Regions from separate parts of the Lactococcus protaetiae genome, predicted to be linked through region 1. Evidence: riboswitches for the same ligand, from Rfam matches in the RefSeq annotation. Region 1 holds a riboswitch; the other holds the start of a gene.
The links. Region 1 has a riboswitch for thiamine pyrophosphate ahead of thiT (energy-coupled thiamine transporter ThiT). Riboswitches for the same ligand answer to the same signal wherever they lie in the genome.

Region 1 (16,712 bases):
GACTTAAAAATATTTTATGCAAGCCAAAACATTCTCTCTATCCTTTCTTATTTTTTAATCAAATTAGAGTTTTATTAGAAAATCTCAAATCACTTGATATATATATATATATATATATATATATATATATAATGGAGTTAAGGCCTAAAAAATAAAAATACAGGAGAATAATCCATGAATCAAAATAAGAATTATAAAAGAAATTCATTAAAAATTTTGACAATCGCAATGACGATATTAATGGGAGGGCAACCCGCACTTGCTGCTTACCGCCCCTATCGGCGCAAAGACGAGGAAGACGCCATTCATTTCCTCCAGAGTCTCGCCGAGGATGAAGCAGGTATGAACTCGTTTGCACACGAGATTTTGGAGGATATTGAGCTTTTTGATACAAACTTTGGTGTCTCTGTAGGGATTGATGGACCTTTTCAGCTGGGCACGGAAGACCTCGCACCACCTACACTTACTGGCGGACGCTGGCTCGTTTTGCTCAATCCTTACTTTGATTCAGAGGAAGATGAAAGCGAAACTAATCTCAGGTTGATTTGGGCTTATGCCGCACGGGACGAGGAAAGTCAGAAGTTTCTCCTTGTGTCGCCAAGCTGGGAATCCCCAGAAATACCACGGCAATTTGAAGAACTTTTTCAGATGGCAAACCCTGACTGGGATAGAGACGTACACGGCTGGAATCCAGTATTTGACGAGGACAACCCCACAGCAGGATTAGCAAATCCTCAGACAATTTATACTACAGTATCAAACGTGTCGTGGACACCGCCTGTTTGGGATCCTGATTGGGATATTGAGCAATCTGATGATATCGACCTTGACAAGCTTGAACTTGACGGCGAGACACCAGCTGGTGGATATTATGATGAAGACGAAAATCGTATTCACGAAAATTCAAATGACGACTGGATAATGACTTGGGACGCAAAGGCTTTGAGCCAAAACGGCAATTTCCGCGAGTTACTCATTCATTTGTTTGGGACAATCGCTGCCGAAGCTAACTTGGACATAACCTCTGGAGATAGAGAAGAAGCACTAAACAGTTGGGCTACAGACCCAAATAATGAACAAGCTATTGTTGACTTCGTGCTTTCTCACTTTATTATTAATGCAGACATTGACGATGAAACTGGAGAGTCAAGACCTGTTATGAGAAGTGTTCCTGCTACAGGAGAAGATAAAATCACCCACTATGTCGCAAATGAGCAATCCGATGATGGTACTCGTCAGCGACTTACTGTTGAAGAATTTAATGCTCTAAGTCCTGCTGAACAATCTAATTTTACAGCGATGACACAAGTTCCCATTATCATTTATTATGATGTCAATGACTCGCCTTTCGATGATAAGGACAATTTTTCTCCAGAGGGCTATCCTATAGATGGTAATCTTAAAAACTGGGACCCTGAAAATTGGCCAGGAGCGACTTGGTCTTTCCATCAGATTTATGATGAAGATGGAGCGCCTACTTTACTAGGAGAACATCCGCTTTATCACACTGAGCAGAGATTAAACATTACCTTTCAAAATAATCCTGAAGCACGCAACGGTGCACTAACCGAAAGTCAAATTGATGTCCTTGATAAACGATTAGACTATATGGATGTCTATGAGGAATTTCGTTTTGGAAACAAAGAGCGTGTTGGTAATATTGTTCAAAATGTTTCCCTGCATAGTTTCCGCACATCAGGGACTTTAGAAAATCTACATAATGATGAGTATCGTAACGAACACAATGCACTAAATGCACCATCGCGTGCAGCTTTATTGGATGAAATCAAAGAAGCACATGGTGCGGATGCTGCTAATGTCTTCAAAGTTAATGCACGTCGTTACTACGCTCACTTAAGAAGTCCTGGGTATAGCCTAGGTCCAAGTCTTGCTATTATGGGAGGATTTGGAATGGTAGGAGAACGAGAAACCAATGTTGATGAAGCACACTACACGCGTTATATCAAGATGATGATTGACCCAACAGTGATTGATGTTGACGGGGAAATAACTTATCTGACGAAAGATGATGTAAAAGAGTTGTCCGCTGAAGATACAGCAAACGGCTACTTCTTTGATAGCGATGGAAACCTGTGGTATAGTATGGCAAACGGGGAGGAAATACAAGTCCCAAGTCAAGTGCCATTACAACTAACAGCCAACCAAATCATAGGTGCTTATCTCGAGGAGCAAAAGGCACAAGGGAAACTTGACAATGAAGAACTTGAAACTTTACGCACTGAAATGACAAAACTTTTGGAAAAAATTGCCAATGGGGAAGAAGCTTACTTACCTGAATTTACCTTCACACAAGCATCACTTGACTTCCTAGCTAGTCCAGAAGGCGGACGTGTTATTTTCACTCCACTATGGGAAGAGATCATCTTGGGAGATGGTGAGAACACTGGACTTAACGCAACAGGGATCTACTTGGCCGAGCAAATCAATCGTAAGGTAAGTGGACCGTACAATCAAGGAATGTTTGGATCAATTAATGGACTAGGTGGATATACTGAAAATCCAGCTAACGGTTTGATTGCTATAACTGGATGGATTGCTAGCGGTTTAGGTAGCTCTGGTAATTGGAGGATTGTAGGAAAGAATATACTTACAGATGATTTAACTGAGAAAACTTGGAGTAATTTATCTGGTAGCATTGCAATGTGGAGTACAACTGGAACGCAAGATAATAATATTCACTATCTATTAAACACTATGTCGGAAAGCGACACACTAACTATTGCACTACCACGTACTAGTTACAATTCTGGCTTTGCAAGCACTGCAGACTTTGTTATTCCTGAAATTGAAGGAGTTACTCCCGGCGCCGACAATGATTTAATGTTCCTGACTATTCGCCGAAACAATGAGGGCAATCGTAATGCTATGATTGCATCTGGAGTACTTGAACTAGGACGACATGAGAGTGATAGTCATTTAGCCCAATCCTTCATCTGGCAGAAATATACGGTTAGTGTCACTCAACAGAAAGAAGATTTGTTTGCATTCGTGTCTTATTCTACCGCTGTTCCAGAAGGCTTGCTTCACGATATTAGATTTGCCACCATGACATTCATGGAAGGCGCAACTTTTGGCGAGGAAGGCGCCTTTGAGTTGCTAGAGCAAGAGCCACCTCCGCCAGAGGAAGACGACGACAACGGCAACAATAATGGAAATGTACCCCCACTAGATGGCGGTAATGACGGTAATGGCGAAAATGGGCAAAACAATAATGGCGGTACTCCACCAAACGGAGATAGTGAACAAAATGATAATGGAGATATTACACCAAACGGAGATAATGAACAAAACGGTAGTGGTAAAGACAATGGAAACGAAGACGTCAATGATGGTGCCGAAGACAATGATGATAACAGTGCTAATGGCGATAACGACACTAACATCAATGGTCTTATCACGGGCGCCGAAAATATTGACCTCCCTCAAACAGGGACTGCTACCTCTGCTCTAGGTTTGGCAGGTCTTGCCACACTAGGAGTTGCTACTACCGCATTAGTAGGTAAAAAGCGAAATAAAGATAGAAAGAATACGAAAAAATAGCCAGTATGATTGTAAAAACGAAGTTTATAAGCTTCGTTTTCTTTTACTTTTAATCCCTCTAAAATGACTTTCTCTCAAAATTATGCTAAACTTAGATACGTAAAATATTTTTGCACAATGGGTCTCGCAAAAGCGAGTGAGAAATACCATCTGACCTGATCTGGGTAATGCCAGCGTAGGAATGTGTTATAAGGCAAATAATGCCACCTCTCAAAACCCTCCTTTCGTGCTAATCAAAAAGGAGATTTTTTATGTCTAATTCTAAATTCAACATCCGTTTGTTGACTGAGATAGCCTTCATGGCTGCGCTTGCTTTCATCATCAGCCTTATTCCTAATACTGTCTATGGCTGGATTATCATCGAAATAGCCTGTATTCCAATCTTGCTACTAAGTTTACGTCGTGGATTTGTTGCAGGAGTTATTGGCGGGCTCATTTGGGGAATCCTTGCAATTATCACTGGGCATGCTTATATCCTCACACTCAGCCAAGCCTCTCTAGAATATATCTTAGCGCCACTCTCTCTGGGTCTTGCTGGTCTTTTCCGCCAAAAAACACTCCAGCTCAAGTTTCCCCCTGTCTTATTAGGGATTTTCATAGCTGTTCTTGTTAAATACTTCTTCCACTTTATTGCAGGTATCATCTTTTGGAGTCAGTACGCATGGAAAGGTTGGGGAGCCGTGGCTTACTCACTCGCCGTAAACGGCATCAGCGGAATCCTTACTGCCGTAGCAGCAATGGTTGTTCTCTCCATCTTCATTAAAAAATTCCCTCAGATATTTGTTCCCAAAACAAACTAATTTTCACCAAAACTAAGTTAAACTGTAGCTCATTTATTCTAAAGCAAAAACAGCTTTTACATACATACCATATAAAGGACTTGAAGTTTTATCTCCAAGTCCTTATAATGAAATCATGGCTAAAAAGCAAAAATTAAAGAAAACACTTGTTGAGCAAATTCTTGACAAAGCAAAAATAAAGCATATCGGTCTTGCCATCAATGCACTTGAAAGCGACACACTCCCTGATAACATCACGCGTAGCGACATCTATAAAACCCTTGCCCTTATCGGAGATAGGACAGGTCCAATCATCGGCATCCTTCCTTTGACCGAACACCTCTCAGAGAAAAAGCTCGCAAAAGTCAGCGGCAACAAAAAAGTCACTATGATTCCACAAAAAGATCTGCAAAAAACAACAGGCTATATCCACGGTGCAAATAACCCTGTCGGAATCTGGCAAAATAAGAAATTTCCGATTTTTATAGATACAATTGCCCAAGATAAAGACTTCATCATCTGTTCGGCAGGTGAACTTGGACGTAGTATTCAGATTGAACCAAAAACTTTAGCAGATTTTGTTCATGCTCAATTTACCGAAATACGCGAAATTTGACCAATACTAAAAAATCAAAGCTTGCAAAAGTTTTGATTTTTTAGTATATTTTATTTTATCTATAAAACAACTATCTCCTCTTCATTTTTACACAAAATTTAATGCCTAAAGGGATTTTATATGCAAAATACAAAACTTTATTCACTCACATTGATTGCAATAGGTGCCGCAATCATCGCAGTGCTTTCACCATTAGCTATTCCAATAGGAATCGTCCCTATCACTTTGCAAACACTCGCCGTAGGTCTTGTCGCAACCTTTCTCAAAGCTCGTGAAACTTTTTTTGCTATTTTAATTTATTTAATTCTTGGTTTTATTGGTATTCCTGTATTCACAGGAGGAACTTCTGGTATTGCAGTTCTTTTTGGAGCAACAGGTGGGTTTCTTGTTGCTTTTCTATTTATAGGCACTTTGATTTCATGGGGATTGCACAAAATTGACTATAAACCCATACCAGCACTGACAATTAACATCATCGGTCATATCCTTATGCTCCTTGTAGGAACGCTTTGGATTAAATTATTTATGAACATTGACTGGACAAATGCATTGCGAGCAGGTTTTACTCCATTCTTAGTCGTGGAGATTATCAAAGCAGTACTTGTTACGATCTTTGGACTTGCAATTATCCGTGCACTTTCTCCTGTAAATAAATACTTTACAAACTAGCTCAAAACCGCTACAATTAACCTATGTTTACTAAAGTCCTTATCGCGCTTTATCCTTTAATTGTATTTATAGCGCTCGTGTTTATTTTCAAGTTTTTCAAATTACGTCACATTACCAATCGCAAACTCAAAATTCCAGATGTCTTTACGATTTTTCTGATTTTAGGTATGCAGATTTTCTCAAAAAATGCGACAAGTATCAGCGTTCTTCCTTACTATCTGCTTATCATCTCAGGATTAGCACTTGTTTTACTCTTACTTGATTTATTCTACTATAAGCACTTTACTTATCGTCGCTTCTTAAAGCTTTGGTGGCGTATAACATTTTTCATTACTTTTATCATCTACATCGGTGTTGTTGTGATGGTCTTTGTCCATTAAGTAAATAAAAAAGTTCAGCTAATATGCTGGACTTTTCTTATTTATTTCCTAGTTCTTTTAAAAGAACACCAAATTCTTCTTCGGACAAAGTAATTCCTTTACCCATTTTTTCGTGGTCAGGTGACCAAGTGCGAATATCATATTTTGGTTCCGCATCATTCCAAGAGACACGATTAAGCTCTTTGCGCCAACCTTTTGCATTTTCAGACAACACAATCAGCTCTTCGACAATCTCAAATTTCAATTTATCTGCCATTTGTTTTTCCTCCTCTTATTTATACGAAAAATCTGGAAAATAGTCACGCTTCAATAAGTTTAATATCAACACCGACAGAAGTCAGTTTTTCAATAATATGGTCATAACCTCTCAAAATAAACTCAATATTTGAGATTTCTGTCTTTCCATTTGCAATAACACCAGCAAGAACTAGAGCCGCACCAGCTCGAAGATCTGTTGCTTTAACGCAACTCCCTACCAAGCTATTGGGAGATTCATAGATAATTCTATCATCTAATATTGAAATGTCAGCTCCCATACGAGCAAGTTCTGGAACATGGTTAATCCGCTTTTCATAAATGGTATCCATAATCCAGCCACGCCCCTCCGCTTTAAGCAAAAGTGGGGTAATAGGTTGTTGCAAATCTGTAGCAAAGCCCGGATAAGGAACAGTTTTAATGTTAACTGCTTTAAGATTTTCAGATTTATGAACCTCAATGCTGTCCTCACGAATTGTCATGTGAACACCCATTTCTTCAAGTTTCGCAATGAAAGATTCTAAGTGTTCGTAAATTACGTTCTCAACGATAACACCATCGCCCATTGCCGCTGCAAGCGCCAAGTAAGTCCCAGCTTCAATACGATCAGGAATTACTGTATGACGAGCTCCATGCATTTCTCCTGTACCGGTGATACGGATAACATCCGTTCCTGCCCCTCGAACTTTTGCTCCCATATTATTGAGTAAGGTAGCTACATCAATAATCTCTGGTTCACGAGCAGCATTTTCGATAATTGTTATTCCTTCTGCTCTGCTTGCGGCAAGCATTGTATTTATCGTTGCTCCAACAGATACCATATCCATATAGATTGTCGTTCCATGCAGATGATTCAACTTTTGCTCTAAGTGCATCGCATCTTCAAGATATGAAAATTCCGCGCCTAGTGCTTCAAAAGCTTTAATATGCAGATCAATCGGACGTGGACCTAAATCACAGCCTCCAGGAAGTCCAACTGTCGCTTTACCAAAACGTCCCAACAACGCACCATTAAAATAATAAGATGCACGTAATGAATTTATCTTACCATAAGGTAGCGGGCGTGAAACAACAGAGCGTGTATCAATTACGAGTTTTCCTTCTTGTAAATTACGCTCTATTTTTGCACCCATAATTTCCATAATCTCAACTAGACTAGTAACATCTGAAATATCTGGTACTCCCTCAAGAGTAACAATATCATTCGCCAAGATTGTTGCTGGAATCAATGCAACCACTGAATTTTTAGCTCCAGAAATTGAAATTTTTCCAGAAATACGCTTTCCACCATTGATGACTATTTTTTTCATTTTTATTAAAAATCACTTTTCATTTATTCATGTTTGATTGTTCAGTTCTTGCTCAATCAAAACACCGCTCTCTATTTTATCATTTTCTGCAAATTTTTCATAGACTTGTTCATACAAAAAAACTTCACCTAAATTTAGGTAGAAGTTTTATTTATATTGGCTTAGTTTTATTCAAAGACAAACTGATTATGATAAAGTTCAGCGTAGAAGCCACCTTGTGCCACGAGTTCGTGGTGGTTGCCTTCTTCGATAACCTGACCATCTTTAAGGACAACGATTTTGTCTGCATTAAGGATTGTTTTCAAACGGTGGGCAATGACAAATGATGTCCGTCCTGCAATCGCAGCTTCCATAGCCCATTGAATTTGTTGTTCTGTGACGGTATCAACGTTTGATGTTGCTTCGTCAAGAATAAGTAATTCTGGATTTGTCAAAATGGTACGCGCAATGGAGATTTGTTGTTTTTGTCCAACAGAGAAGACTGACTCATCATCGTTCACGTGTGTTTCATATTTATCAGGCAAGCTTTCGATGAATTCATGAATGTGTGTTGTTTTTGCAACTGTCTCGATTTCTTCTTGCGTCGCATTTGGTTTACCAAACTTGATGTTATCTGCAATCGTACCATCAAAGAGGACAGACTCTTGCAAGACGATACCGACTTTACTCCGCAAGCTGTCAAGATCGAATTCACGGATATCTGTACCATCAAACTTGATAGAACCACCATTAACATCATAGAAGCGATTCATCAAGTTCATAACTGTTGTCTTACCTGAACCAGTAGGACCAACGAGTGCAACCATTTGACCTTTTTTCACATCAATGTTTACATTTTTCAGGATTGGTTTTCCTGGAAGATATTCAAAGTCAAGTTTTTCGATTTGAACGCCTTCTTTAATGTTTTCAAACTTAACACCATTTTCTGGGCGAACTTCTTCAGGTTCATCAAACATGACATTCAGACGCGTTGCACCTGTAATGGCAAGTTGAAGTTGTCCAAAGTTTGATGAAATCTGCATAATTGGATTGTAGTAAGTTTGCACATACTGAACAAAGGCAACCATCAAACCAAGACCTGTGGCGATAGTCATGCTATTGTCGTTGAGGACATAAGCCGTCCCACCAAAGATGACAATCGCGATACTCAAAAGTTGGAAACCATTCATCAATGGGAAAATCATACCAGACCACGCTTGAGCAGCGAAGGTCCGTTTCTTAACATTTTCATTGTGTTCCAAGAAACCATTGATTGAGTCTTCTTGCAAGCCTTCAACAATGATTTCTTTTTGACCTGAAATCTTTTCGTCCATATAGGCATTAAGTTGTGAAACTTCTTCTTGTTGTTTGTCTGTTGCTTTTTTCGATTGACGAATAATGACAATAGCGGACAAAATAGCTACTGGAGATGCCGCAACAGTCAGCCAAGCAAAAGTTATATTTTTGTTGAAAATTTGGAGAATAACTCCGATGAATACTGCTGCGTTGCTGACGACAGAAACAAGCGCTTGATTAAGTGTATTTTGGATATTATCCAAGTCAGATGTGAAACGTGCGAGGATATCCCCATCTTGATGACGATCAAAATATGAAATCGTCAAGCGTTCAAGCTTACCGAACAGCCCTTTACGCATACGGTTTGTTGAATGAGCAACGATACGGCTAAAGAGCAGAGTGTAAATCAACATTGATACACCTGTTGCGATATAAACCGCAAGCAATTGCCACATCCCTTTCATGAAGGTCGTTGTGCTTGCTGCGTGTGAATGTGCTACTGAAATCAGCTGACTCAGTGAGGTACCGCTTGATTTCAGATTATCTGCAATCGCCGCTGGAACATTGCTAGTTGTCAGTTGGTTCCAATGAGATGGCATACTTGCCATTTGTTGCAAGCTATCAATCGTTGTCCCACTAGGTAGGTGTGAAGTGACAGCCGCTGGAACATTTGCAGAAGTCAAGCTATGCCAATCCACCGTATGACCAGTTGCAGCCGAAAGTTGTTGTGCAATTTGTTGGAGCGAGTCTTGCGCTTGAGTAGAGTAAGCTGCGATTTTCTTCAAGCCTTCAATCGCATCTCCTGCGTGTTGATGTGTAAAGAAATCTGTAACATATTTTGTCAAGTTTGTGATTGCATCACCTAAGAGAGAGGGTGCAACAACTTGAAGCCAAGTTGCTAAAATGATAAAAATCATAATAACAAAGAATTGAAGTTTATATTTTTTGAGGTAAAGGTAGAAAAAGCGAATGGCACGAGTGGTGTCAGACATTTTCTTTGTTGTCTTGGTGTTTTCCATGTCTTAGTCCTCCTGTGCTTTCTGTGTTTCATAGATTTCTTGATAAATAGCATTGTTTGCTACTAACTCATGGTGAGTTCCCTGACCGACCAATTTTCCTTGGTCAAGAACGAGGATATTATCCGCATGAACAACTGAAGAAATCTTTTGGGCAATGATAATCGTTGTGGTATCTTGGAGTTCATTATTCAGAGCTTCTTGAACGAGCTTTTCTGATTTAGCATCAAGCGCAGAAGTTGAATCGTCCAAAATCAAGACGTTCGGATTTTTAACAACACCACGTGTGATAGACATCCGTTGTTTTTGTCCACCTGAGAAGTTGTTCCCGCGTTCTTCAACGATAGATTCATATTGTCCGTCTTTAGTTTCTATAAATTCTGCAGCTTGAGCAATGCGGGCTGCGCGAGTCATTTCCTCATGAGTTGCATCGGCTTTACCTTGCTTGATATTACCTGCAATCGTTCCTGAGAAGAGAATAGCTTTTTGCAGAACAATTGAAATATTTTTTTTCAATGTGCCACGACTGACTGTTTTGAGGTCTTTGCCACCAACAGAAACGGTACCCTCTGTCGGATCAAAAAGTCGAGGGATAAGTTGAGCAAGTGTTGATTTACCTGCACCTGTCGCACCGACAATCCCAACCATTTGACCTGGTTTAACTTCAAAATTAATATCTTTAAGTGTTGGTTCTTTATCATTAGGATAGCTAAATGAAACGTGCTCAAACTTAACAGAACCTGTGAGTTCTTCATCTTTTGCATTTTCATCAAATTTCATCGCTGGCTCTGTATTCAGCACTTCATTGATACGACCAATGGAAACCATACCACGTGAGGCAAACATTGAAATCATACCACCCATGATAATCGCGAACATAATCATTCCCATGTAAGTCATGAAAGTAGCAATACCACCGATACTGTTTTGAGCGACTTTTGTTGAGTCTGTAACAAATGTAGATACTACGTAAATAGCAAGCCAAATCGCACCTTGTGCAATAATAGTGAAAAGTGGAATCATCGCTGAGAAAAGTTTACCAACAGCCCAGTTATGGTCGTAGAGTTCATCAGATGTTTTATCAAATTCTTCAATTTGATTTTGTTCTTGGACAAATGATTTCACGACACGTGAACCACGTAAATTTTGTTTAGCGATAGCATTGATACGGTCCATTAATTTTTGGAAAGCCATGAAATGAGGACCCATGCGTCCCATCAAAACAGCGGTAACCAAAACAATAAGAACAATTAAAAGGACGGTAATCCACCAAAGTCTTGGAAGTGTTGTAATTGAGAGGATGACTGCACCAATTAAAAGCACAGGAATACGCATCAAAATCTGGAAAACCATCATCATCAAGTTTTGAACTTGTGTGACGTCATTTGTCATACGAACAACGAGGTTTCCTGCATTAAAATTTTCAACGTTTTCATAGGAGAAAGTATTGATTTTTTTGTACGTTGCTTCACGAACGTCTGCACCAATTTCTTGGGCAATACGTGCAGCACTAAGGGTACTAGCAATCGCCCCTATAATCCCAATCCCTGCAACTACAAGAAGTTCAATCCCATAGCCTGAGATTTTGTCAGCCATTTGATGACGAGTATAAGTCGTAGACGACATTACTGTCATGATGTGTTTCATGATTTGGGGTTGATAAAGCTGAACTCCTGCATAAATAAAGGTTGATAGGATAGAAAAAATTGCAACCCATTTATGTTTCATGATAGATTTGAATATCATAAAATTCCTTTCTAGAGGTAAAAATGTAAAAATACATTCACTTAGTTTAAATTTTAATTTCATTTTAAAATCAAAATGATGTCAACGAAATTTTTTAAGCAAATTATTATAACATTATTTTTTTTAGTAAACAAGCAATAATTGCTAATACCATTAAACATTATTGTTAGTTTTTAAAATCAAAAACTAACAAACTTATTTTAGCTCATTTTGACTTTTATGTCAATGATTTATCACTTCCTAATTGAAAATACTGTTTCCTTTTAAAGTGTCTTAACGGTAGCATTTCCCGAATTTGTTTCAATATAAAGTAAGCGCTCTGATTCTGAATTGCTATAGCCTGCTTTATGAGATTGAGTTTTGACTGTATAGTTGATATTAGGAAGACTGAGTCTTGTATTGCCATGTCCTGAACGGAGGTCAAAATTAAATATGGCTTCATCACTTACGACAACTTTAGCATTTCCACTAGCTGCGGTTACTTTAAGCTGGGTGAAAAGTTCACTTTCAACTGTTACATTTCCACTTTTGGCTGCAAGCTCTGCGGTATTGGTTTGCAAAGATTGAACTTTTAAATTTCCACTTTTTACATTAGCTCTAAGTGTGTAGATGTCAGCAATATTTAGACGCATATTTCCACTTATCGCCATGACGTCAGCTTGGTAAGCATCAATTTTATTCAGATTTAGATTACCACTTTTGGCTTCAATCATTATTTTTTCGCTTTCAATTTGCTCAAAGTTTCCATTTCCACTATTAAGTATTGTTTTTAAAGTTCGTACTTTGAGATTTTCTGCTTTGAAATTTCCTGAACGACAGTCAATGTTTAATGTTTCAAGTTTAACCTGATTAATCATTAAATTTCCTGAAGCAAGTTGGAGATTGAGATTTTTTTGATAATCTGTCGGTATAAGAAAAACGATTTTTGAACGAAAAGGGAGAAGTTTGCCAAAAAGTTTTGGACGTTTTCCATATTGAATATGAAGCTGATTTTTTGTACTTTGGATTTGTGCGAAATAATCGCTTTTCCATGTATTCATAAACTCCAATAGATGCAACTGACCATCTTCAGAAGGTAAAATATCAACATTATCTTGCTGATAAATCAGTGAAATTTGGTCAAAATCTGCTGGTGAAAATACTTGTTCATTCACCAATGGCAGACTTGAATAGCTGTCAGTATTGTAATTACTGACAGAATCTCGTGACAAATCTGTCAGTGAATGTTCTTCGCTGACAGCAATATCATCTAGGACTTCTGTCAGGTCGCCCAGTTCTGTCAGTGCTTTTTCTATTGCTTCATCTTCTGTCAGCCCGTCAGTAATATAGTCTGCAACATGGTCCGTAAGATTAGCGAGTACCTCATCGTAAAGATCTTCTGTTTCAGGTATTCGTGGATAGTTAGCAAAAATCATATTTAAGCGAGTTTTCAATGCTTCACTCATTTTAATCCTCCTTATGATGTGGAAATATTTGTTTAAAGCAGATAATATCTACATAATTAGTATTTTATCTTTCTGCCTAGTTTTTTAACACTCCAGACTTAATTATTTTTAGCTTTGATGTTCTCAATAATTTGGTCAACTTTCGCCCAAGATTCAAAGGCAAGTTGCATATTTTCACGCCCTATGTCAGTCAAACGATAGTATTTTCTACGTCCGCCTTGAGTTTCATCTCCCCAGTAGGATGTAATTATTCCATCTTTTTCAAGCCGTCTGAAAATGGTATAGAGGGTAGCTTCATTCAGTTCAAACTCTCCATTTGATGCTTCTCTGACTTGCTTGATAATGCCGTAAACATAGTTATCTCCTTGTTCGAGAACATTCAGCAATATCACATTTGCTTGCGCACGTAACATTTCTCTTGGTATTTCAGCCATCTTTTTCCTTTCTATATAAGGGTAAGTATTACTTGAAGTAATCTGACGAGTTTGGAAATAAAATCTTATTTTATACTCCGACTAGCTCTCGTGAAATATTTGGTCATTTTTATTTTTAACATAGTACATTTTACTTCATATTACTGTGTAAGTCAAGGTACTTTATTAAAAAAAGTATTTTTTATCAAAACAAGTGTGTGCTAATACTCCGACCTCTTAGGTCGGAGATAAAGCAGCACTAAGCTTTGAATTTCGTCCGACTAAATTCAGTGGGGAGTTGCCCTTTTATCAGTCGCTTCAGCGGCTAGAGAAAATGGACAAATGTTTTATGAAACTCCCACTGAATAAGTCTTGACTTCATTAATTTTACTTTAGATTAGCCATTTATTTAGCTGAGATAACCGAGTTTCAAAACACGTCTTATCTAAAAATGTTATAATTGAGAGATGAAAAAATCATATTTTTGAGTATTGTTTTTTATTGAATTGTTCCACTCGAATCTATCAGGAGAAATTAAATGTCAACTTCAAGCACACAAAATTTAAAATTGGCTGAGAAAGGGGTTTGGGTTTCAATATTCGCGTATATTATCTTGTCTATTGGACAGATTGCATTTGCGACAATTGTTCACTCCAGCGCTCTTCAAGCCAATGGTTTCAATAATTTGACCGACATCTTGGGAAACATTGCCATTCTCATCGGTCTCAGAATTGCTCGTATTCCTGCTGATAATGACCATGTCTATGGTCACTGGAAAGTTGAATCTATTGCTAGTCTAATCTCTAGTTTCATCATGTTTTTTGTTGGTTTTGAAGTCTTACGTGATACAGTGATGACGATTATTTCTGGGAAAAGCCATGCTATTGACCCTTTGGGTGCAGTGATTGGTCTGATTTCAGCAGCCATTATGATTGGTGTTTTCTTTTATACTCGTGATTTGGCAAAAAAGACAAATTCTCAAGCACTTATGGCTGCAAGTAAGGATAACTTGTCAGATGCTGTGACTTCCGTAGGAACAGCGATTGCGATTGTAGCTGCTTCTATCGGTTGGGAATGGCTTGATACCCTCATGGCAGTCATCATTTGTGGCTTTATTTTAAAGACAGCTTATGATATTTTCCATGATTCTGTCTTTAGCCTTTCTGACGGATTTGACGAAAACCTAGTAGAAGAATATAAAGAAGCAATCAGCCTTGTTCCAAAAGTAAAAAGAGTAAAAATGGTGCGTGGGCGAACTTATGGTAGCAATGTTTTTCTTGATGTTGTCGTTGAAATGTCTCGTGATTTGAGTGTATTTGAAAGCCACGAAGCTACCGAATTTATTGAGGCAATGCTTATTGATAACTTTGGTGTTTACGATGTTGATGTCCATGTAGAACCAGCTGAACTACCTGAAGAAGAGCATTTTGCCAGCCGCTCTCTTGAACTTTTAGAAAAGGAAGAGCAAGTTTTAAACTTGGAAAGTTTGGAACAACTTTTAGACAAAAATTTTAAAGAAATTACTGCTGATGGAACAACTGTAAGTGCTACTGATAAAAAAAATTTACTGACAGGATTGCCAGCACCACAACATTTTGCTATAAAACACTATAAGACCTCTCAAGTCAGTAAAAAAACTTTTATCCTGACCTATGATTATTGGGATAATAATAATGACTTTATCGTCACAAGCATTTGGCGTCGTAATGATTACTGGTACTGCATTTATCGTCAAATTACACAAAAAACAAAGAATTAAATCTCAGCGTGAAAACAAAAAAGAATTTGACAAAATTAGAGTCAAATTCTTTTTCTTTATTTACGTGATTGAAGTGATTACTTCATTGATGGGGATTCTTTCTCTCCCATCAATGTTAGGACCCAACCTCTAGGTGTAACAACTAAGCGACCTGTACGCAGCTAAAGCTGAAACAGTCTGCTTAACATCAAAGATATGAGGTCACACCTCCGCTTCGCTTCGTTATCCATTCGGCTCTATCTCCGTTTCACTGCGCTGTCAATTTCACTAAGCCACTAAAGTGGCAAGTTCAAATCGCAATCGACTAAAGTCGCAAGGCGAAGTGGTCTTGTCCCTGAAGTCTAAGCGCTAAGACCCTAGGGCAGAACGAAAACAGAGTTTGCCATTTCGCCTTATCGTTTGCTTAGGGGTTAAAGCCCCAAGAGCAAAAGGCATTGGCTGTACAACGCCAAATGGCAATCAAACGGACAGCGGAGCAACGAAGTTGCGTAGACCGTTCGTAGAACGGCGGGCGAAGCACGTAGCGATTTGCGACTTCGACTAGGCACGTCCGTGCCGTAGCGAGAATCGACAGCGCAGTGAAACGGAGATAGAGCAAATGGACAGAGTAGCGAAGCGGAGATAGTGCTGCTTATCCCGCCACCTTTAAGAGGTGGGGGAACTAGCACGCACTTGCTAAGTTAAATACCTTGAGCTTGCATGGCAGCGATAACTCGTTCAAAACCGGCGATATTCGCACCTACGACATAATTTCCTGAAAAACCAAAACGTTTTGCCGCTTCGTCAGACTTTGCAAAAATATCTTCCATAATTGTTTTTAACTTATCATCTACTTTATCAAACGTCCAAACTTGGCGTTCAGAGTTTTGAGACATTTCTAGAGCAGAAACGGCTACTCCTCCTGCGTTTGCTGCTTTTCCTGGCGCAAATAAAACTTTTTGTTCTTGTAAATATTCTGTTGCTTCACGACTTGTTGGCATATTTGCACCTTCGGCTACTGCTTTACAGCCGTTGGCAACAAGTTTTTTAGCATCTTCTAAGTTTAATTCGTTTTGTGTTGCACAGGGAAGCGCCACATCACAAGGAACACTCCATATCCCATCATCAGCACTATATTGTGCCTGAGGATGAATGTCCAGATATTCCACAATTCGTCCATAGCGTTTTTCTTTAATCTCTTTGACTACTGCAAGGTCAATCCCTGCTTCATCATAAATATAGCCTGAAGAATCCGACAAAGCTACAACCGTCGCCCCAAGTTGTTCTGCCTTTTCAGCAGCATAAATCGCCACATTTCCAGAACCAGAGATAACAACACGTTGATTTTTAAAGCTCAAGCCATTAGCTCTTAACATGGCATCAGCAAAATACAGCAAACCATACCCTGTTGCCTCTGTCCTAGCTAAAGAACCACCAAAACTCAAGCCCTTTCCTGTCAATACCCCTTCATATCTATGTGTGAGCCGTTTATATTGACCATAAAGATAA
Region 2 (16,712 bases), 320 kb from region 1:
GGAATACTTAATAACAATACTCGCGGCGCAAGCAAACGCCATCCAAAAAGAAAAAGCGGAATATTAACAAGAAAAAAAGTTAAGGCAGGATTGATGCCAAAAACAAAGTCCATCAATACAGAGACTCCAGCTACACCATTACTTGCCAAAAAATTGGGAATAACGAACATCTGAACAGATAAAACATAAAGTCCCACACCCATGATCAAAATAAGTAAGTCCTTCATAAACTTTTTGTCAATCTTTACACCAGTAATTGTCATCGTAGTTTCTACCTTCTTTCTTTTTTATGAATTTTTTGTTTTTTACCAACTCCCTCCATCGTATCACACCAAGCCCATCTGAACCTTAACCAGTTAATTTTCATTGAAAACTCATCAATCTCATTTTTTCATCATATTATTATCCATTTTAAAATCTTTAGCTTATAATTATAATATAACAAAATATAAATTATAAGAAACACACAGAAAGGAACTTTATGAATAAGTTACTCAAAGGCTATCTCATTGGAAAAGCCATCGAAATCACTATCGCAGGAACCACTCTTCTCATCGCAAAACACAAAGGTTATCTTCCAGAAATGTCACAAGTTTCAGCCGATATTCCAAATATGGAAAGACACAAAAAAGCCATTCGAAAAAGGCTCGCACGTTAAACAAAATTTGGAGGAACTATCATGCACAATAAATCATTCATCACAGGTTTCGTCGCAGGAAAAGCATTTACCCTTATCGCTCTTGCCGCTGGCGCACTATGTATAAAAACCCAAGTCATCAATCCAATCAAAGAGAAAAAACAAATGATTGACAATGGACGTAAAAGAGCTGCCAGAAAACGTATTGCTCCTTGAAGTGATTACTTCATTGGTGGGGATTCTTTCTCCCCCACCAATGTTAGGGCACAACCTCACATCAAAGATGTGAGGTTGTACCCTAAATTCAGTGGGAGTTAAAACTCCCACTGAATAAGTCTTGACTTCATAAACTCACTGCGTCGGATCGGTCTCTGTTTGCTCTAAGCGTTCATGAATTTCTAGATTACGAACATCTGATAGAACCAATGGCACAGTTTCCACTGTTACCTCAGAAAACTGAAGACCAAACCAACGTACTGGTGAAGCTGTAATTTTTTTAATTTGTGCTTTAGTTTGAAGTACAAATCTTTCAAAACCAGGCATTTGTCGCGCATTCATCAATTTTTCTTCTACCACGACAAAACGGAAATCTCCAACTTTTCGACCTGGCGTAATACTATAATGCTGATGTTGCTGTGGCAAACGACCTGATTCCATCAAATCAGTCACAATAGTCCGCAAATAGCGTGGTACTTCTTGACGCATACGGAAACCTAGATACAAATTAACCCGAACGATAAAGTCCGTTCCTAACATATCAACTTTATACTCAGAAGTATAAGGCTCATCAGTAACCTTCACATTAACAAACCAATAAACTTCTGCTCGTTTTGGGCGTTTATCCAAAATTGAGTATAAGATTGAACGGTCAATCCATTCATGGTCCATTCGACTTGTCAAATAAACCACATTGGTCTGATAAAGGTCATAAGACTCATCATGACGTAACGTATTCAGTTGCTTTTTATAATCATTGATATTCAGTGATTTAATATATTTCAGAACAATTTTATGGGATTTACTCCAAATAAACATCACAAAAATGATAAGCAGAGCAATCAACACGACAATATATGCCCATGAATAAATTGAACTAAAGAAGCCGCGAAGAACGAACCTTCAATAACAAACAGAACCACTGCCACAAAGGCAACAGCAATTTTAGGTATCCCCTTTTGAATTAAGAAATAGGTCAAAAGAGTTGTAGTCATCAACATAGTGATTGTAATAGCAAGGCTGTAAGCCGCTTCCATATGTTCAGAAGTTCTAAAATACAACACAAAAAATGACGTTGTTACCCACAAAGCAAGATTAATTGCAGGAATATAGAGCTGTCCTAGCGTTTGCCCTGGATAATAAATTTTAAGTAAAGGCAACAATTTCAAACGAATCGCTTCTGAAACTAATGTAAATGAACCAGAAATCAAAGCTTGAGAGGCAATAATCGCAGCAAGTGTTGCTAGTATAACAGCATAAACAACCAAAGGTTGTGGCAAAATAGCGAAGAAAGGATTTAACTGTTCATAACTTTCGCCACGGTGCGCAAGAAGCCAAGCTCCTTGTCCACAATAAGATAAGATAATACAAATTTTAACAAAAGGCCAACTGAAATAGATATTGCCACGACCAACATGCCCTAAATCAGAATACAGCGCTTCGGCTCCCGTAGTAACCAGAAAAATAGAACCAAGAATAAAGAAACCAGCTTTATTTTCTGGACTGAGTAACAAATGAATCGCATAATAAGGATTTACTGCTTTTAAAATAGATAAATCTAAAAATGAGTTAAGAAGCCCACTCACACCAAGAAAACCAAACCACAAAAGCATGATCGGTCCAAACAAACGCCCTACAAGACTTGTCCCAAATCTCTGAATCAAGAACAAAAAAGCAAGGATAATCATCGTTGTGATGATAACTGCTGTTTGGTCTGAATAAATATGAGTAAGACTAGGTACTCCTCGTAATCCTTCAATCGCAGAAGTAACTGTTACAGCAGGAGTCAATGCTCCATCGGCTAACAGCGTAGCACCACCAATCATTGCAGGAATGACTAACCATTTTCTCATGCGATGCACAAGAGTAAAAAGTGAGAAAATCCCTCCCTCATGATGATTGTCTGCTCTCAAAGCCACAAGTACGTATTTAACCGTAGTAATCATCGTCAATGTCCAAATAACAAGTGAAACTGCACCTAGAACAAAGTTTTGAGATATATTTTCCAATCCCCTTGTCCTCTGACAATTGCTTGCATGGCATAAAGAGGACTTGTCCCAATATCACCATAGACAATACCTAATGCAATAATAAAGCCAGCTGCACTCGCTTTATTAAACGACTTATTGCGTGGATGACTCAATTCTTAATTTCCTCAACTTTCTTACATTACAAATTGTAACTAACTAATAGTGAATTTATCTATCCCCTTTAGCTAACCATATTATATCAGAAAGCCTCTTATTTTTGCAGTTTAAACTTAAGCTCATCATTTATTTCAAAGAACTGTGCATAAATCCGCACAGTTCTTTCATTTTATCATTTAAGACTTCATCAAAAACTCTATTAATCATTTTCTGGTACTTGGGGAATAATACGTTCAATTATCTCCAAATTACGTACATCAGATAAAACCAGTGGCACTTTCTCAATCGACACCTCAGAAAATTGCAGCCCAAACCAGCGTACAGGCGATGCCGTAACATTCTTTATCGTAGATTTTGTTCTTAGTACAAAGCGGTCAAAGCCTGACATTTGACGTGCATTAGTCATCTTTTCCTCAATGACTACAAAACGAAAATCTCCCACTCTTCGTCCTTTAGTAATGGAGTATTTCTGATTTTGTTCGGGCAAACGTCCAGATTTCATCAGATTTGTCACGATTGTACGCAAATATCGTGGCACTTCTTGGCGTTGTCGAAATCCAAGATAAAGATTGACTTTAACAATATAGTCAGTATCTAGCATATCTACCTCATACTCTGCAGTCCAAGGTTCATCCGTCACATTTACATGAACAAACCAATAAACCTCTGCTCGCTTAGGACGTTTATCCAAGATTGAGTACAAAATTGAACGGTCAACCATCTCTCCATCCATCCGATTCGTCAAATAAACTACATTCGTTTGATAGAGATCGTATGATTCATCATCCCGCAACGATTTTATTTGCTGTTTATAGTCATTAATATTAAGTGATTTGATATACTTAAACACAATTTCATTTGCCTTGTGCCAGATAGACATAACAAATAAAATCATAATTGCAAATATAACAACAACATATCCTCCATGCAAGAACTTCACTGCAGAAGCGATAAAGAACATTCCTTCGATGAGAACAAAAGAAACAAAGAACAATATGGCAATTGACCGTCTTGCTAACTGGTGAGAAAGATAGAAGGTCAATAATATTGTAGTCATTAACATTGTAATTGTAATAGCCAGTCCGTAAGCTGCTTCCATATGGGCTGATGTACGGAAATATAACACAATGAAACTAGAAGCCATCCACAAAGCCAAATTAACAGCTGGAATATATAACTGCCCTAAAGTTTGACCTGGATAATAAATTTTAAGCATTGGCAATATTTTTAAACGAATTGCTTCTGAAACTAATGTGAATGAGCCAGAAATCAAGGCTTGAGATGCAATAATTGCTGCAAACGTAGCCAATATAACTGCGAAAATCATAATATGATGTGGCAACACCGCAAAGAAAGGATTCACATCTCCTAATGACTCTCCTCTATTTTTTAATAACCAGGCTGCCTGACCACAGTAACTCAAGATAATACAAACTTTAACAAATGGCCAGCTCACATAGATATTCCCACGTCCAACATGACCTAAATCAGAATACAGTGCCTCTGCACCAGTTGTCGCAAGAAAAACTGAACCAAGAATAAACACTCCCGATTTATTTTCTGGACTAAGGAGAAGATGAATTGCCCAATACGGATTAATAGCTTGTAAAATGGAGAAATCATTAAACAAATTGATTAAGCCAGTAACACCAAGAAAGCTAAACCATACAAACATAACAGGACCGAATACGCGCCCTACAATCGCTGTACCAAAGCGTTGAATTAAAAACAAGATAGCTAAAATAATCAATGTTATGACAATTATTGGCGTTTGTTGTCCTTTGAAGACATCTTGAAAAGCTGGAATTGCTCTCAAACCTTCAACTGCTGAGGTGACCGTCACTGCCGGCGTTAATGCCCCATCAGAAAGTAATGTTGCCCCACCAATCATTGCAGGAATAATCAACCACTTAGCATACTTACGAACTAAGGTAAATAATGAAAAAATTCCACCTTCATGATTATTATCAGCTCTAAGTGCTACTAGTACATACTTTATCGTTGTGATGAGTGTCAATGTCCAAATAATCAGCGAAATTACACCGATAATAAACGATTTTGAAATATTCTCAAGTCCACCTTGACTTTCGACAATAGACTGCATCGTGTATAAGGGACTCGTCCCAATATCGCCATAAACAATCCTAGAGCAATAACAAAGCCAGCTGTCGTCGCTTTGTTAAACGACCGATTGTGTGCTTGATTCACTTTAGTTTCCTCAACTTTCTTCAGTAAAAAAGGAATAAGCTAAAATGATTTTGAAGTCATTTTAGCTTATTGACATTATATCAGAAAATAATCAGATTGGACTGAAAAATCCTGTGAAAACGTTTAGTTGTCCCATTAGTGGGCCTTAAATGTGTCTAGCACGGTTTTGGCCACTGTATCAGGGTGATTTGAACCTATTAAAAGAGAAATTACTGCTATACCATCAATTCCTATGTGAACAAGCTCTGGTAAGACTGATAACCCAATACCTCCTATCCCCACAATTGGAAGATGATTTTGAGGCATCATTTTTCCTAATTCCTGCACACCAATAGGGTGAGTTGCATCCGTTTTGGTTAATGTTGGGTAGACAGGTCCAACTCCTAAGTAATCTGCTTGACTTTCTTGGGCTTTAGCGAGCTCTGTAGCATTATTGACTGAAAGTCCAATAATCATTGAACGTCCAACTTTTTGCCTTGCATCACTCAATTTCTCATCATTTTGCCCCAAATGAACTCCATCAGCTTTGAGCGCTATTGCCAAACCAACATCATCATTTACTATGAAAGGAATGCCAAGTTTTCTTGCTGTATCTCTCAGACTTTGGGCTAATTCTAGACGCTGTCTATCATTTTGGTAAACTATACCTTTATCTCTAAATTGATAAGCAGTTACGCCACTTTTCATGATTAAAACGATTTTTTCTTGTGCTTCCCAGATAGATAATCCTGGAAAATTTTGCGGTCCTGCAATGAAATAACATCTTAAAAATTCTTTATTCATCTGTGTTCACCCAATGATTCAGAGGACCATGCCCATGTCCTACATGAATCGTTTCCTTAATCGTAGCCAGAATAAAGGCTTTTGCCTTGGGCATTATCTCAATCAATGTCTCTCCTTGGGCAAGGTGAGCCGTAATATAAGACGACAAAGTATCCCCTGTACCATGCGTTCGATTTGTCATTATCCTTTTTGAGTCATAGTGACTTATTTTCCCATCTCCTGTCAGTAAAAAATCTGATACAACTTCACTCTCTGTGTGTCCTCCTTTGATTAGTACATTTTTAGCACCCATCCTCTGTAAATCTTTTAAGGCGTAAATAAGTGCTTGGCGATTTTCAATCTTATAGCCGACCATTACTTCAGCTTCTTCTATATTTGGAGTGATGACCTCTGCCAAAGGAAACAATTCATTTTTGATGAGTTCTATTGCATCATTAGATAATAATCTTGCTCCTCCTTTTGCTATCATTACAGGATCAACGGTGAGATGATTGACTTTGTATTTTTTCAGTCCCTCAATAACTGCTTCAACTTGAGCTTTACCGAACAATGCTCCCGTTTTTGCTGCAGAAATCTTTAGATCAGAGAATACAGAATCAAATTGTGAAAGGATAAATTCTGGATGGCTAGGATCAATATCTTGCACACCATAGGTATTTTGTGCTGTTAGTCCTGTGACAATTGTCGCAGCATAAACTTTTTGATTATGAAATGTTTTAGTATCTGCATTAATACCAGCGCCACCGCTTGAATCAATTCCTGCAATTGTCACTACTTGTGGTACCTCTATCATTATTGTCCTACTTTCTAAGTATTCTTGTCAACAAAAAGTAACTGAAACCTGCTAAAATCAAACTTTCAAAACTTGCTCCAATAACGTCACTCACCATTGTCCATCGTTGAAATAGGTTATAAGCAAGTACACCAATTCCCCAAGAAATGACAGCAATCCAGTTAATTCCTTTACTGTACCAGTAGACTCCACCTACTTTATCTAATGCCGAAATATCATATTTTTGATTGTTAAAGATATAAAAATCAATCAAAAAAATAGGAATCACGGGAATCATCGTCATCCCGATTACCGAAAGAAACGCAGTAAAACTTGCTAAAAAACTATTGATGATAAGTGGGATAAATGAAATTAATGAAGCAAGAATAGTTACAATAACCAAGGAACGATTGAAACTTGTTCTCTTAAAGATATTATTATAAGCTGAACCTGCCGCTAACAGACTGACTGCATTTGAGGTAGTTGACGTGATAACAATAACTAATAATGCCACCAAGCCTAGGCCAAGTTTTGTTGCGACAACGGATGGATCTGAATTTTCTGGATTAAAGTTATGCAAACTTAAAGCCATCGCAATCGTAGAAAACATACCGATTGAAGCGAACCACCACGTTCCTATATTTACACCGATAAAAGGTACTACAAGTGCCGATTTTTTATTTTTAGCAAATCTTGAAAAGTCTGAGCCAGCCATTGCCCAGCCAAGATTAAAGACTGCCATTGTATCAATAACTTTTCCAGAAGACATTTTGATATTTATTGCTGGCCGCCAATTTATCAACTGATGCCAAGAAAAATCATGAAAAACAACAATCATTTCCCAGAGTACTAAGATATAAATCAACCAAATCCCAAAACGCTCCAACATTCGAATTGATTTTTCTCCCATAGATACAGACAAAAGGTGTAAAATCATCATAATAAAGATTCCTGTACCAATGCTGATATAAGCATTACTCGAATTGATTGCTGGAAATTTGAATAAGCTATTGAGCATCATAGCCATTGACACTGCCGCAATAAATGTGTTTGCCGCTGCCCAACCCATAAATTGAATAATGTTAATCATTGAAGGTAAAACTGAACCTCGGACTCCAAACGAAGGTCGAGTCAAATACATCGCGGGTAAACCTGTTTTATAGCCCATATATGCTGCAATAGATAAAAAAGCATAAGAAATCAATCCAACAATAACTAAATCAACCGATGCTGTCCACACACCTGCCGCAGCTATTACACCGCCTGTAAACCAAGTACCATTATTTGCATTTGCATTAATCCATGTTGCAAATGAATCCCATGCTCCTGTCGTTCTTTTCTCAGGTGAAATCTGTAAATTTTCCATTTTTCATTTTGCCTCTCTTGCTTTTTGATAAATTTCATCAAGAAATGCATTTATGAACCCTCCTGGTAAATTCTGAACCTGCTCAGTAGCTTGCTCTCCTGCTTCACCAAAAAATTTCGTTGCTTCATAAGCAGATTGGATAAGATTATCTGATACTGCCACAAAAGCTCCAATTGTTGCTGATAACATATCACCACACCCAACATTTACCTTAAAAAGTGGGCTGTCAGTACTGACAAATAAAACTTCAGTTCCGTCAGTAACAACATCAGTTTTCCCCGTTTGGACAATAACTGCGCCCGTCTTTTTTGCAGCAATTTTTGCATTTTCTGGACTTACCACCAGCTCTAGTGCATCAATTCCTTTACTGACAGCTTTTTTGTCAGCAAACCAAGCAATCTCTGCTGCATTACCGCGGATAATGTCAAAACTTACAGCACTTAACAGTTGTTTGACCACACTTGCACGGTAAGGAACATTAACTGCAACAGGGTCCAAAACTATCGGTTTATGCATTTGATTTGCCAATTGACAAGCTTTAAGAAAAATTGGCACGTCAGATTCACTGATTGTTCCAATATTGACTACTAGAGCATCCGCAATAGTGAGTAAAGACTCAATTTCTTGAATTTCCTTTGTCATTAAAGGTGAGGCACCCAAAAAACTTATGATGTCAGCCACTCTTTGCGTGGTGACTTGATTTGCAAGATTCAACACTAACGGTTGTACTTTTTGAATTTGTGTCAAAATAGACATAAAAAAACTCCTTTGTTTGCACAAGGAGGGATAATTAAAAAGAGAAAAATGATTTTCCAAATAATAATTCAAAAGAAATATCCTTTGGAAATACATACACATCCCTACGCAAGTATTAACCTGATCAGGTCTGATGGTCTTTCTCAACTGACAGAATTTTTTATCATTGTCAGTACCCATTGTGCTTATTTTATTTATTTTGGAAGTAATTTAAAAACTTCATACTTCACTCATTCATTGTAGCATATTTTCTCTCATACATCAGATTTCCAAAATTATAAAAGAAAAAAGACTCCAAAAGGAGTCTATTTTTAGTCTTCTGTATACCAGTCATAGTGGAAAATTCCAGGACGATCTGTACGTTCATAAGTATGTGCCCCAAAGTAATCACGTTGTGCTTGAATCAAATTAGCTGGGAGATTTGCTGAACGGTAGCTATCATAGTAGCTGATAGCTGATGTAAATGTTGGTACAGGAATACCAGATTGAACAGCAAGTGTTACAACATCACGGACAGATTCTTGATAACGTTTTGTGATGTCAATGAAATAGTCATCAAGCAAAAGATTTTCAAGAGCATTATCCTTGTTAAACGCATCAGTAATATTTTGCAAAAATTCTGCACGAATGATACATCCAGCACGCCAAATTTGTGCAATGGTAGCATATGGAAGGTCCCAATCATACTCTTTAGAGGCTTGACGAAGTTGAGCAAAGCCTTGAGCGTAACTCATGATTTTTGAAAAATATAGTGCTTGACGGATTTTTTCAACAATTTCTTTCTTATCGCCTGAGAAATTTGCTGTAGGTCCAGACAAAATATTACTTGCTTTCACACGTTCATCTTTATAAGTTGAAATGAAACGAGCAAACACTGATTCGGTAATCAGTGGCAATGGAACACCGAGGTCAAGTGCAGATTGTGATGTCCATTTACCTGTTCCTTTGTTCCCTGCTTTGTCAAGGATAACATCAACAATATAATTGTCTGTGCCTTCATCGTCCTTGCGTTTCAATACTTCTTTAGTGATTTCAATGAGATAGCTATCAAGCTCTCCTTCATTCCATTCTTCAAAAATAGCCTGAATTTCAGCATTATCAAGTCCAATCACACGTTTCAGAAGGTCGTATGACTCTGCAATAAGTTGCATATCGCCGTATTCAATTCCATTATGGACCATTTTCACATAGTGACCTGCTCCGTTTGGTCCCATATAGGCCACACATGGTGCGCCATCTTGTGGAGCTTTAGCAGAGATTTCTTCAAGAATTGGAGCAACAAGATCATAAGCTTCTCTTTGACCTCCAGGCATGATTGAAGGTCCTTCTAAAGCACCTTTTTCACCCCTGAAACCCCTGTCCCAATAAAGTTAATTCCTGAGTCTGCCAGTTCTGCATTACGACGCATTGTATCTGGAAAATGTGTATTTCCACCGTCAATTAAAATATCCCCTTTATCCAAGTGAGGCAAAAGTGACTTAATTGTCGCATCGGTAGCGTTACCTGCTTGCACCATCAACATGATACGACGAGGTTTTTCGATAGCTGCTACAAATTCTTCAACTGTTTTTGTTAGAACAAAGTTTTTGTCTGGATGTTCGGCAACGACTTCTTCTGTTTTTGAAGTTGTCCGATTGAAAAGAGCAACAGTATAGCCGCGAGACTCAACATTAAGGGCAAGATTTTTCCCCATAACAGCCATTCCGACAACACCAAAGTTTGCTTGTGTCATTATAAAATCCTCCGGATTTATTTTTATATATACTAGTCCACTTTAAAATCCTGCAGGATTTTATTGGCATTCACTACATTTGCATACCTTTTGCTCTTACCATTTCGTCTTGCTAGCTTTGCTGGCATAGAACGAATGGATAGCGTAGCGCAGCGGAGATGCTGTTTTGACAGCTATACAAACGGATAGCGTAGTGAACTATTTCGCCTTGCTGCCTTGGCTTTTCTCTCTTACTACTTTCTTTAGCAGACAGCGGACAGCGGGGAGCAACGGTATGCGAAGTACATAGCAGCCTAGAGCGAATGGATACCTGTGGTGTATAATGAATGTAGACCGTTCAAAGAACGATACACGATGTGCGCAATATCAATCGTTATTATTTTTTACAACGACTGAGTTATAGCTTTATTATATCGCAATTTTTTTCCAAATGCTATCACTAAGTATGTAAAATTTTTACACAAAAAAGTCCGCCTAGGAAGTTCTACAATTTCAAATAGAACCACACACTTTTCTAAAACTTATTCACTAAAAAACATAAGAATTTAGAAAATTAAACAGACTTTTTGTTAAGCAAATGTACTGGGTTAAAATAGTAGACTAATATGCTTTCCTCAACTACTACCACTCTTCTGACGTTAATTCTTTAGCTTTTTCAGCAATTTTATTTGCTTCTTCTGATAATTTTTCTGTATCAATTTCTTCTTTGACTTCTTCAACTTTATCAGATGTCGCTTCAACAACGTCCTCTTTTTTATCATTGAATTCTGCAGCTGCTGCTACAACTTCATCAGAAAGATGAGACTCATCTTCATCAAAAAGTTCTTCACTACTCAATTTTACCGTATTTAATTTTTCTACGATTGCATCTCTCGTATCATTGAAAAAAGAAACAACACTTTCTTTTGAAAGTTCTCCTGAGTCCACTTTTTCCTTAATCAAATCGCGCTTTGAAATCAAATAATCTTTGGCCTTTTCAGCAGAAATTTCTCCTGTATCAAATTTTTCTTTAATTTCATTGAATTTATCTGTGGAAAAATCAACAGCGCTATCTTTAAGATTATTTAGCGTTTCTTGAGGATTCTCTTTGAAATCATCGTATATTTTTCCTGCATCTTCGCGTAATTCACTTCCTTTTTTGGGAGCAAGGAAGAGAGCGGCAGCCGCACCAACTAAGGCACCGACTAAAAATCCTGATTTTTTTGACATAAAATATCCTTTCTGTGTTGAGCTATCTTATTTAATTGAGTTCATCCTCTTTGAGTCGGACTCACATCTTACAATTGAGTTCGGTGTGCTTGAAATTTAGTGAAAATAGACACTCCGCTGTCCATTCGCTCTATCTCCGCTTTGCTACGTTGTCGATTTCACTAAGCAGGTGAAACAACTAGCATATCCGTTGCTGCTTTAGCGCAAACGGCTATCCTATAAAGTGGCAAGTTCAAATCGCAAGGCGAAATGGCAACTTCCAGAACCACGCTTTCACATGAAACTGAAATTTTCTAATTTTCATAATTTCAGAACGAGTGTCCCTCACATCTTATTTAACTGAATTCGGTGCGCTAAAAGCTAGGCGATTAGACAGCTTTCGCACGAACCTTCCAACTTTCTAAATCACTACGCTTTTGGGCAAGTGCCCCTCACATCTTATTATACAGTTTCTTTGCTTTCTTTAACTTTATCCTTTTTTACAAAGAATTTTTTGGCTGTTTTTGCAAGCACAACCGCTGAAGCCGAGCCTGCTTTTCTTCTTGAAGATGGTCGATTTATTCTAGCAACAAGTTTACGGCTTGATGTATTGATATCTGAAATACTTTCCGATAAATCGGCAACTGCGGTAAACAAAGGGTCTATCGTAGCCACTTTACCGTTGACATCTTCAAGTAAAGTATTTGCTTTTGCCATGATTCCATCTGCCTGATGTAATAATACATCCACATCACTTGAAACCAACTTCACTGTACGATTTGCTTCTTCTACAACCTTTGATACTTTGTGAAGTACGATAACCAAAAAAAGTACCAACACCGCAAAAGCAATCGCAATGATTAATAATGCAATATTTCCCACAATTCCTCCTTTATCCAAGAGCTTTTGGACTCTTGCTCACACCTGTTCTTCTCTAATTGAGTGGTTGAACGGCGAATATTTCATCTTGCACATGAATGAGAAAAGCGAACGCTTCATAATCATGCGTAAGTTTTAACTTCTAAATATCCATCCTATGATGAATTTGTCAACAAAACAGCGCAGATAGCACGTCTTGTTTATCAACATACATACAATCAGATGCTGAATACAAACTCCCCAAATAATGATGACTTAGAAATTAAACAATATCAAATCACATTTCATTCTCATGAAAGCGATTATTTTTTACTTTATTATAACAAATTATTTATTTATTTACTAACATAATCAGCTCAGATTTTGTCAATAAATATACTCATTCTAATTTAAAACCTGACAGTAATTTATACACTATGCATTCATTTGTTGTAACTACACTTTCAAAAATAAAAATCGTGGCCACTGTTTCTGCATATGATATTACTTTTTACAACAAATAAGTTGTAAAAAAGCTGTCAGCATACTGACAGCTTTTAATTTTCCAATTTGTCAGTCATTTCATAAGAAATAACTCATAAATCTACTTTTCAACTTTTTTCAGTCGACGATTAATAAATAGTCCAATCCCTACTAAGACAAGCACTGCTGACAACCACTGTGAAACACGAGCAGGTCCTAGCATTAAACTGTCTGTCCGCATCCCTTCAACAGTAAAACGAACAATACCGTACCATACCAAGTAAAAGCTGAATATATCTCCACGTTTAAGCCATTTTAAACGGTGACGGAAAACAAGAACGAGGACAAAACCACTCAATGTTCCAATACTTTCAAAAAGGAAAGTCGGCATCCGATAATGCCCGTCAATAAACATCTGATTACGGACAAACGAAGGTAGCCAATCTAGATTAGAAACGATTTTGCCGTAAGCTTCCTGATTGACAAAGTTTCCCCACCTTCCCATTGCTTGGGCAAGGAAAACACCTGGTACTGTGATATCTAGCAAATCAAGCGGATGAATCATTCGATAATAACAAAAGACAAAAAGGACAATGGCACCCGCGATTAGGCCGCCATATATCGCTCCTCCTCCATCCCACATCGCAATAATCTGGCTTGGATGTTGACTATAATAGCTCCACTCAAAAATGACATAATAGAGTCTGGCACCAACGATTCCTAGTGGAAAAGCAAAGAGAACAAAATCAATGATATCATCTGTAGTCAAGGATTGACCTGTAAGATTTTTACGACGTGGTGCTTCTTTACAAGCCATCCAAACTGCAATTGCAGCGCCTGTCACAATAAAAATGGCGTACCAGTGAATCGCAATAGGACCAAGTTGAAGCGCAACTTTGTCAAGCGCTAAAAAGGGAAATAATTTATTCATTTTTTCTTATTTTTATTTCATTATTGAACTGACAAAAATCTGTCAGTAAATTTTATAGCTGTCAGTAAATTTGAAAAACTGTCAGTCTTCTTTATTTTGTGTAATCAGATTTGTCAAACGGTCTTCAAAGGTTTTTGTAGCATCAAATCCCATTTGTCTGGCTCTGAAATTCATGACCGCTGCTTCGATAATGACAGAAACATTTCGCCCAGTTTTTACTGGTATTCTCGTTTGTGGAAGCTCGACTTCCGAAAAAGTTACAATTGTCGGTGCATTACCAAGACGATCAAACTCTTTACTCGTATCATAATTTTCAAGATAAATCGCCATATCAATGTCTGTCGCATCTTTTACAGCCCCAGCACCAAAAAGACTCATGACATCAATGATACCAACCCCACGAATCTCAATCATGTTTCGCAAGATTTCAGCTGGTTCACCAGCTAAAGTGAAAGCATCACGTTGGAACACGTCTACGCGGTCATCTGCAACAAGTCGATGCCCTCTTTTAACCAATTCAAGACCCGTTTCAGACTTACCAATTCCGCTGGCTCCTTGAATAAGCACACCCACCCCAAAAATATCCATCAGTACACCATGGACAGTGATACGTTCCGCCAACTTTTCATCTAAAAATGAAGTCAAAATAGAGTTCAAACGACTTGTCGCCTCACGAGATTGCAAGAGTACAATATCTGCTTTTTTTGCCGCAGCGACCATCTCATCAGGAATCTCAAGATTACGTGCAATAATGACCACAGGAGTCACATCCGTCATCACTTTTTTCAACAAATCATAACGATTATCTCCAACAATAGTCATCATATATGACCATTCTTTCATCCCAAAAAGTTGGATACGTTCTGGAGTAAAATAGTCAAAATAACCCGCCATCTCAAGACCAGGTCTCATGATTTCCGAAGTCGTAATCTCTTTTTTCAGTGCTGTTTCCGTTGAATAAATCACATGAAAATGGATTTTATCAAGCAAATCCTGAACCGAAACTGTCATTATCGTTCTCCCTCAAAAGTTAAAATTTATCGAAGTAAGTGCATGCTATCTCCGCCTTACGGCTACGCTGTCGATGCTCGCTACGCCACTAGATGTAACAACTAGCATATCCGTTGCTGCTTTAGCGCAAACGGCCATCCTATAAAGTGGCTAGTCGCAATCGCCCCCCCCCTGCCTTTTAGGCAGGGGATGAAGCAGCACTATCTCCGCTTCGCTACGCTGTCCATTCGCTCTAAATCGCTAAAGCGATAAGGCGAAGTGGCAACTTTGAATTTCGTCCGACTGCCCTAGGGCGTTGGCGCTTTTAGCGCCTAGGCTTCTTGGACAAGGTGACCTCATATCGAAGATGTGAGGTTGTACCTTAAATTCAGTGGTGAGTTGCCCTTTTATCAGTCGCTTCAGCGACTAGAGAAAATGGACAAATGTTTTATGAAACTCCCACTGAATAAGTCTTGACTTCATGTTATTTTATATTGGCAAATCAGTCAATAACACCTCTGTCAGTACTGACAGAATTTATATTCACCGTTTTGATACTTACTCAATCGTACAAAACTGACAAGTCTGTCTGTCAGTACTTTTGTTATTTTCATCAGCAAAAATTTTATAAAATGCAAGTCCCACCATAAAAGAACTTGTCATACTGCTATTTCATCATTTCACGGATAACTTTATCTAGCTTATAAGCAATCATCAACCGTCGAATGAGCAGCACACCAAAGAACGTAGCAAAAAACCAAGACCTAGTCATAAATGTCCAACTAAAAATCCAAGCTTCAACCACTGTCCCTATCATAAAAGAATAGAATCGTTGTTTAGGCATGCCTCTATTATAGCAGAAAAATTTTATAAAACCCATCTCGTAAATGCTGACAAAAATCATTAACGCTGACAAAACTTTTGAACTTCATTTTTAAGCATCAAACAACATTATTTTTGATGCTTTGTAGATTTCGTTTCAACTCTACTCACCTTTGATATAAGTGAGTTCAACTACTTAGAACTCAAGGAAAATAGATAAGAGACAAAACGAAACCTGCTCTACAAGCGAACCACATTTTTCTATTTCTCTACAATTCTTGACGGCATTGCTCTCATCTTGTATAATATCTTCATGAAAAAGATTATCTCACTTCTTAAAACCGAAGCAATAAAATATCTCATTTTTGGTGTTTTGGCCACGGCAGTCTATGCCTTAGTCAAATGGTTAACTTGGCAAGCTTGGCATTCTGGCTGGGGCTCAGAAACCGTTGCTCAATCTGCCAGTATTATCTTCGCTTTCTTTACAAATAAATTCTTTGTTTTTCAACACAAATCATCGCACTTACTCAAAGATTTCATCAGCTTTGTTTCTGGTCGGTTAGCTCTTCTAATCTTGTCTATCGCCGTCAATTGGTGGTTCATTGACCAGCATCCTGAAATTCTCATGGATGCTTTTGGCATCAATAAAAACCAACTTGTCGCTGACTTAAATCTTTTCCTTCAAGTCTTTATTATCATTATCAACTATCTCTATTCAAAATTCATTGTCTTCAGAAAAACAAAAACTCCAGCTGAGTAAGCTGGAGTTTTTTATCGTTATGTTTTTATTTGGAAATCACCTCATTGACAATTACTTGATTTT

Region 2: another riboswitch for thiamine pyrophosphate. It lies ahead of thiM (hydroxyethylthiazole kinase); the one in region 1 lies ahead of thiT (energy-coupled thiamine transporter ThiT).

The regions. Positions count from the first base shown of each region.
Region 1 covers NZ_CP041356.1:866,517-883,228, reverse strand. Annotated here, with positions in the region: gene FLP15_RS04485 (LPXTG cell wall anchor domain-containing protein) at 175-3,561, shown strand; TPP riboswitch at 3,669-3,760, shown strand; gene thiT (energy-coupled thiamine transporter ThiT) at 3,813-4,361, shown strand; gene FLP15_RS04475 (aminoacyl-tRNA deacylase) at 4,477-4,956, shown strand; gene FLP15_RS04470 (biotin transporter BioY) at 5,077-5,625, shown strand; gene FLP15_RS04465 (DUF3397 domain-containing protein) at 5,649-6,005, shown strand; gene FLP15_RS04460 (YdbC family protein) at 6,043-6,261, opposite strand; gene FLP15_RS04455 (UDP-N-acetylglucosamine 1-carboxyvinyltransferase) at 6,305-7,570, opposite strand; gene FLP15_RS04450 (ABC transporter ATP-binding protein) at 7,738-9,864, opposite strand; gene FLP15_RS04445 (ABC transporter ATP-binding protein) at 9,868-11,589, opposite strand; gene FLP15_RS04440 (DUF4097 family beta strand repeat-containing protein) at 11,871-13,052, opposite strand; gene FLP15_RS04435 (PadR family transcriptional regulator) at 13,151-13,486, opposite strand; gene FLP15_RS04430 (cation diffusion facilitator family transporter) at 14,004-15,224, shown strand; gene gdhA (NADP-specific glutamate dehydrogenase) at 15,905-16,712, opposite strand, start outside.
Region 2 covers NZ_CP041356.1:1,187,355-1,204,066, reverse strand. Annotated here, with positions in the region: partial or broken gene FLP15_RS06050 (YitT family protein) at 1-263, opposite strand, end outside; gene FLP15_RS06045 (DUF3042 family protein) at 482-658, shown strand; gene FLP15_RS06040 (DUF3042 family protein) at 680-853, shown strand; partial or broken gene FLP15_RS06035 (KUP/HAK/KT family potassium transporter) at 989-2,996, opposite strand; partial or broken gene FLP15_RS06030 (KUP/HAK/KT family potassium transporter) at 3,200-5,208, opposite strand; gene thiE (thiamine phosphate synthase) at 5,344-5,991, opposite strand; gene thiD (bifunctional hydroxymethylpyrimidine kinase/phosphomethylpyrimidine kinase) at 5,984-6,784, opposite strand; gene FLP15_RS06015 (cytosine permease) at 6,792-8,129, opposite strand; gene thiM (hydroxyethylthiazole kinase) at 8,133-8,885, opposite strand; TPP riboswitch at 8,970-9,075, opposite strand; partial or broken gene gndA (NADP-dependent phosphogluconate dehydrogenase) at 9,197-10,617, opposite strand; gene FLP15_RS06000 (YtxH domain-containing protein) at 11,239-11,826, opposite strand; gene FLP15_RS05995 (DUF948 domain-containing protein) at 12,268-12,687, opposite strand; gene lgt (prolipoprotein diacylglyceryl transferase) at 13,268-14,077, opposite strand; gene hprK (HPr(Ser) kinase/phosphatase) at 14,159-15,088, opposite strand; gene FLP15_RS05980 (DUF3272 family protein) at 15,735-15,911, opposite strand; gene FLP15_RS05975 (GtrA family protein) at 16,203-16,649, shown strand; gene FLP15_RS05970 (ClbS/DfsB family four-helix bundle protein) at 16,675-16,712, opposite strand, start outside.